3 regions of the Serratia sp. TSA_105.2 genome follow, and region 1 is predicted to be linked to each of the others. Evidence: riboswitches for the same ligand, from Rfam matches in the RefSeq annotation. Region 1 holds a riboswitch; each other region holds the start of a gene.
The links. Region 1 has a riboswitch for thiamine pyrophosphate ahead of thiB (thiamine ABC transporter substrate binding subunit). Riboswitches for the same ligand answer to the same signal wherever they lie in the genome.

Region 1 (2,194 bases):
CAGCTGGGCGGCCAGCTGGCGCTGCTCCACCGGGATATTCTCCAGCGCCTGCAGCAACAGGCGGGTGGCCAGCGGCAGGTTAAAGAACAGGTGCGCCAGCAGAATGCCCTGCAGGCCGTAGGGCGAGAAGCCATACTCGATGCCCAGCCAGCCGCACAGCGTCGCCAGCCAGCCCTGGCGGCCATAGACGCTGAGCAGGCCGAACACCGCCACCAGCACCGGCAGCACCAGCGTCATGGCGCACAGTCGCAGCAGCAGCTGCCGGCCGGGGAAACGGCGGCGATAGAGCGCGCGCGCCAGCAGAACGGCGGGCAGCACCGAAATCAGCGCCGACAGCAGCGCCTGCCAGAAGGTGAAGCGCACCACGTGCCACAGGTAGCTGTCCTGCCACAGGCCGCGCCAGTCACTGTCAGGCGCGTGACGCCACAGTGAGCCCATCGCCAGCGCGGCGACCAGCAGGATCACGCCGGCGGCCAGCAGCCCCGGCCAGAGCCAGCGGGGGATCAGCGGCTGACGGCGGTTTGCCATGCCCGGATCCAACCGCTGCGTTGTTTGGCCACCTCTTCGGCGCTGTATTGCAACGCGGTATGCGGTACGTTCATCTGCTCAAAGCCGACGGGCAGTGGGGTGTTGATCACCGGGTACATCCAGTTGCCGGTCGGGATGGTGTTCTGGAACGCCGGCGTCACCATGAACTGCATGAAGCGCTCCGCCAGTTCAGGCTGTTTGGCGGCCTTCAGCTTGCCCGCCACTTCCACCTGCAGGTAGTGCCCTTCGCTGAACGTGGCGGCGGCGTAGAGATCTTTTTTCTCTTCAATCAGGTGATAGGCGGGAGAGGTGGTGTAGCTGAGCACCAGATCGCCTTCGCCCTTCAGGAACAGGCCGTAGGCTTCGCTCCAGCCTTTAGTGACGGTGACGGTCTTCTTCGCCAGCTGCTGCCAGGCGGCCGGCGCCTTGTCGCCATACACTTTCTGCATCCACAGCAGCAGGCCGAGGCCTGGCGTGCTGGTGCGTGGATCTTCGTAGATCACTTTCCAGTTGCGGTCGCTGCTGACCAGCTCCTGCAGGCTTTTCGGCGGGTTTTTCAGTTTGTCTTTGTTGTAGACAAAGGCGAAGTACCCGTAGTCGTAAGGCACGAAGGTCGCGTCCTGCCAGCCGCCCGGCACCGTCAGTTTGGCGGTGTCGACGCCGCTCGGCGCGAACAGGCCGGTTTGCTGCGCCGCCTGCAGCAGGTTGTTGTCCAACCCCAGCACCACGTCGGCGGCGCTGTTCTTGCCTTCCATGCGCAGGCGGTTCAGCAGCGAGACGCCGTCTTCCAGCGCGACGAACTTCAGTTCACAGTCGCACTCGGCTTCGAAGGCTTTTTTCACCGCCGGACCTGGGCCCCAGTCGGCGGCGAAGGAATCGTAGGTGTAAACCGTCAGCGTCGGCTTGGCGAACACCGGCGCGGCACACAGCAGCAATAAGCAGGGCAGATATGTTTTGACCACGTTGCACTCCTGAAAAATAAGGGGGCAAGGGCATCTGAGGGGGCGAGGCGGCGTCGCCGGTTCGCTGGGCTCAAATCCCTCCGCCGGTATTGACCGGATCAGGTTCGACGGGTGTGCTCTCAGCGGAAAATCGGGCTTATCACGCGGCCCGACTTACCGCACCCCGTTGAGACGGCGCTATTGTAAAGATTAACCGACCCGGGCGAAAGACGCTTATGCCTCCGGCGGGGCAAACCAGGCGGACTTGAAGTCGAACCAGCCGAGGGTGTTCATCCGCACGCCGCGCATGCTGCGCTGGCCGTGCAGCTGCAGCCAGTGGTGGAACAGCGGATGCAACTGGTGGTTGCTGACCAGACGCTGGCAGAACTCGGCCAGCGGCAAGCGGTTGGCGCGCCACAGCGCCGCGTCCTGCGCCAGATCTTCGTTCATGCAATGCTGCATCAGCGGCAGTTCGTACAGCGTGGCGAACAGCGAAAACTCCAGCGGCAGATAGAAGTTGGCGCTGCCGAGCCACAGATCGCTGCGCGCGTCGCCCTGGTGCCAGGTGGCGTAATCCACGCTTTGCACGATCAGGCGGATACCGTGCTGCGCCAGCAGCGGTTCGATCGCCTGGCGAATGGCGTGAAACTCCGAATGTTCATTGAAGTGGGTCATCGTCAGTTCGGTCAGGCCCGCGGGCTTGGGCTGCTGCGCTAGCGTGCGGT
Region 2 (2,194 bases), on a different contig from region 1:
CGTTGGCGGCGGCCAGCGCCTCAAGTTCACTGCCGGTGCCGCAGCCGGCCAGCAACAGCGTGGCGTCATTCGGCAGCGTCTGCGCGAGCGTCGCCGTCAGCAGCGCCTGGGCAAACTGATAGCCGGGCACCAGGGTCAGAATACGGCGATCGTAGTCCGCCGCTGCGGCATCGGGGAAGCGTGTATCCGTTTGGTGTTGCATAACCTTCCTTGCCAAGTTCATTGAGAGAGACAAGGAAGGGTATGCTTAACTGATAATGAAATCCATTATCATTAATGAGTTCTGTGACGGGAAAGGCGGCGTTAGCGGGCCGGCGAATGCATCAGGTAATAATCTTCCTCGCCGGCGTTGCCGGTAGAGATGATGCGCCAGCCGTGTTTACGGTAGAACGCCAGCGCCTTTTCATTCTTCACCAGGCATTTCAGCGAGCCGGTGGCGGTGAAGGTAGCTTCCGCCGCCTGCAGCAGCGCACTGCCGACGCCGCGCGGCGGCTGATGGGGAGCGACATACAGGTTATGAATGAAGTTGTCTTCGCGGTAGACGGAGACGAATCCCAGCAGCACGCCGCCGTCTTCCGCCACCCAAATCGCTTCGCCCAGCGTCGCGCCGTCGAAATCTTCCAACTGATAGTTTGAGGTATCGCGCCAGCCGAACGCCGCCTTGCGCGACGCCAGGTACAGCGTGCGCAGGAAGGGGCGATCGGTCTCTTGGTAGGGTCTTATCTGCATGGCATCTCCCGGTGGTTTGTGCTCACTATAGCGCATTGCGCGGCGTATGCCCGCCGGGCAATTTATTCGCTTGTTTGTCCGCGCCGTCGCTGGCATGATCCCCTGCAGGGATTAACGCAACGTTGATCACAACCTATTGATTTTCATGACTCGGGGTGCCCTTCTACGTGAAGGCTGAGAAATACCCGTATTACCTGATCTGGATAATGCCAGCGTAGGGAAGTCACGGCCGCCCAGCCGGCGCCGCCTTCTTGAACGCCGGTTGGGAGGAATATGATCGCTCGACCTGATGGACTACCCGGCGCTCGCGCCGCGGCCTGTCTGACCCAATTCCAACAGCGGCCTCCGCTGATCCACTGCCTGACCAACGAAGTGGTGCAATCGCTGACCGCCAACGTGCTATTGGCGCTCGGCGCCTCCCCGGCGATGGTGGTGGAGCCGCAAGAGGCGGCGCAGTTCAGCGAGCTGGCCGACGGCCTGCTGATCAACGTCGGTACCCTCAATGTGCTGCGCGCCGAATCGATGCGGGCGGCGGTGGCCGCCGCCAATCAGGCCGGCAAGCCCTGGACGCTGGATCCGGTGGCGGTCGGCGCGCTCTCCTACCGCACCGCCTTTGCTAAACAGCTGCTGGACGAGAAACCGGCGGCGATACGCGGCAACGCCTCGGAAATCATGGCGCTCAGCGGGTTGCTGGCCAGCGGCCGCGGCGTGGACAGCGGCGACGATTCGCTGGCGGCATTGCCCGCCGCGCGTGAGCTGGCGCAGCGCAGCGGCGCGGTGGTGGCGGTCACCGGCGCGGTGGATTACGTCACCGACGGCCAACGCGATTGGGCGATCGAAGGCGGTTCCCCGCTGATGACGCGGGTGGTGGGTACCGGCTGCGCGCTGTCGGCGGTGGCGGCGGCGTTTTGCGCCCTGCCGGGCGATCGCCTGGACAACGTGGCGACCGCCTGCCGGGTGATGTCCCACTGCGGCGGCCTCGCGGCCAGACAGGCCGGCGGGCCGGGCAGCTTTACGCCGGCGTTCCTCGATGCCCTGTATCAGCTGCGCGGGGAGGATCTGTGATGAAACGCATTAACGCGCTGACCATCGCCGGCACCGATCCCAGCGGTGGCGCCGGCATTCAGGCCGATTTGAAGGCTTTCTCGGCGCTCGGCGCCTACGGCACCTCGGTGATCACCGCGCTGGTGGCGCAGAATACCCGCGGCGTGCAGTCGGTGTATTACATCGATCCGGCGTTCGTCGCCGCGCAGCTGGACTCGGTGTTCAGCGACGTGCGCATCGACAGCGTCAAGATCGGCATGCTGGCCAACGCCGACATCGTGCAGGCGGTGGCCGAACGGCTGCGCCATTACCGGCCGGAGTTCGTGGTGCTGGACACCGTGATGCTGGCGAAAAGCGGCGATCCGCTGCTGGCGCCGGAGGCGGTGGCGTCTATTCGGCGCGAGCTGTTGCCGCAGGTGTC
Region 3 (2,194 bases), on a different contig from region 1:
GCTCTTTGCAGTGGCCGCACAGGCAGGCGCTTTCGGTGCGGCTGAGGTGCATTTCATGGCCGCAGTAGCCGCAGTAGCGGTGGGAACGGTAGAAATCCGCCAGCTGCACGCCGCGCCCGGCAAGCTGGAACAGACCGCGATCCTGATCCAACAGCTGACGCACCGAGCCCATCTCCCGCGGCATCGCCTGGCGCACCAGCCAGACCGGCGCGCCCTCCCATTCACCGATGGTGCGCGCCATGTGGCCCCGCAGCCCAAGAGCGGCGGCAGTCCCCGACGGCAATTCACCGTTCGGTAACCAAAGTTTGCTTTCATGGCTGACAATCCACCAGCCGTTTTCATTGCCCGTTAATGCAAGTTCCATATCGTTGTTGCACAACCTCAGCTTCACTGGCACTCTACGAATCGGCTTTGTTACATTTTAATAACTTACCGGTTACTTTTATTACTTACACGGAGTCAAACATGCTCAACCGTTTGGAAAGGCTGACTCAGCGCGTTGGCGGTAGTAATGAATTAGTTGATCAATGGCTTCAGGCCCGCAAACAGTTGCTGGTTGCCTACTGCACGCTGGTAGGCCTCAAACCGAATAAAGAAAAGCATACGCCGCTGAATGAAAAAGCGCTGGAGAACTTTTGCCACAACCTGGTGGATTACCTCTCCGCAGGGCATTTTCATATCTATGACAGAATTATCAAACAAGTGGAAGGCGCAGCCAGTCCGAAAATGTCGCTGGCGGTGAACATCTACCCCAAGCTGTGGGCCAATACCGAACAGATCATGGCGTTCCACGATCGCTATACCGAAGTGGATATCGATCAGGAGGTTTGTCTGGAATTCCACCAGGCCCTGTCGGATATCGGCGAAACGCTGGCGGCGCGCTTTGCGCTGGAAGATAAGCTGATCCAGCTGGAGGCGGAGGCCGCGCAGCAACCGCTGCCGGACCAGACGCTGGATCCGGCGCGTTAAAATTTTATAGTTTTTTTTCTTATCCCTCCTATACTGGGGGGCATCTTGTCGGAGTGCCTAGCGCCTGATTTGTTCATCGAATCAGCCAGGCTGAGACCGTTAATTCGGGATCCGCGGAACCTGATCGGGTTAATACCCGCGAAGGGAACAAGAGTAATCTATCGCCACAGGCACGGCCTTCCCCTTGCGGGCGCCCTGCCTTATCGGCCACCATCATTACTCCCTCCGAGCTCCAGACAAGCAACTTTCCCAACCCAACACACTGGTAGGAACTTGCTATGTCTAACGTTAATCCACCGCGCGCCCGTAAAGCGCAACGCGAAGCCGCCCAGCAGTTTATCGACACCCTGCAAGGCATGGCTTTCCCGAACTCACGCCGCATCTATCTGCAAGGCTCGCGCAGCGATATCCAGGTGCCGATGCGCGAAATTCAGCTCAGCCCGACCCTGCTCGGCGGCAGCAAAGACAACCCACAGTATGAACCCAACGAGGCGATCCCGGTGTATGACACCGCCGGCCCCTACGGCGATCCGCAGGCCGAGCTCGACGTGCACGCCGGCCTGGCCAAGCTGCGCGCCGGCTGGATCGACGCACGCGGCGATACCGCCACCCTCAGCGGCGCCAGCTCCGGCTTCACCCAACAGCGGCTGGCGGACGAGGGGCTGGATCACCTGCGCTTCGAACATCTGCCGCTGCCGCGCAAGGCGCTGCCGGGCAAGCGCGTGACCCAGCTGCACTATGCCCGCGCCGGTATCGTCACCCCGGAGATGGAGTTCATCGCCATCCGTGAAAACATGGGGCGCGAGCGCATTCGCGGCGAGGTGCTGCGCCACCAGCACCCGGGCCAGAGCTGGGGCGCTAACCTACCGGACAACATCACGCCGGAGTTCGTGCGTCAGGAAGTGGCCGCTGGCCGCGCCATCATTCCCGCCAACATCAACCATCCGGAGGCGGAGCCGATGATCATCGGCCGCAATTTCCTGGTAAAGGTGAACGCCAATATCGGCAACTCGGCGGTCACGTCGTCGATCGAAGAAGAGGTGGAGAAGCTGGTGTGGTCCACCCGCTGGGGCGCGGACACCGTGATGGATCTCTCCACCGGCCGCTATATTCACGAAACCCGCGAGTGGATCCTGCGCAACAGCCCGGTGCCCATCGGCACCGTGCCGATCTACCAGGCACTGGAGAAGGTCAACGGCGTGGCGGAAAACCTCACCTGGGCGAT

Region 2: linked by a shared signal. The riboswitch ahead of thiM (hydroxyethylthiazole kinase) and the one ahead of thiB (thiamine ABC transporter substrate binding subunit) in region 1 are both predicted to bind thiamine pyrophosphate.
Region 3: linked by a shared signal. The riboswitch ahead of thiC (phosphomethylpyrimidine synthase ThiC) and the one ahead of thiB (thiamine ABC transporter substrate binding subunit) in region 1 are both predicted to bind thiamine pyrophosphate.

What each region holds. Positions count from the first base shown of each region.
Region 1 covers NZ_JBQZFT010000004.1:343,154-345,347, forward strand. Annotated here, with positions in the region: gene thiP (thiamine/thiamine pyrophosphate ABC transporter permease ThiP) at 1-528, opposite strand, end outside; gene thiB (thiamine ABC transporter substrate binding subunit) at 504-1,490, opposite strand; TPP riboswitch at 1,548-1,666, opposite strand; gene sgrR (HTH-type transcriptional regulator SgrR) at 1,704-2,194, opposite strand, start outside.
Region 2 covers NZ_JBQZFT010000013.1:75,517-77,710, reverse strand. Annotated here, with positions in the region: gene ACUTSC_RS23215 (methyltransferase) at 1-202, opposite strand, end outside; gene ACUTSC_RS23210 (GNAT family N-acetyltransferase) at 304-729, opposite strand; TPP riboswitch at 871-967, shown strand; gene thiM (hydroxyethylthiazole kinase) at 1,003-1,794, shown strand; gene thiD (bifunctional hydroxymethylpyrimidine kinase/phosphomethylpyrimidine kinase) at 1,794-2,194, shown strand, end outside.
Region 3 covers NZ_JBQZFT010000019.1:7,348-9,541, forward strand. Annotated here, with positions in the region: gene nudC (NAD(+) diphosphatase) at 1-364, opposite strand, end outside; gene ACUTSC_RS24525 (Rsd/AlgQ family anti-sigma factor) at 466-969, shown strand; TPP riboswitch at 1,009-1,133, shown strand; gene thiC (phosphomethylpyrimidine synthase ThiC) at 1,248-2,194, shown strand, end outside.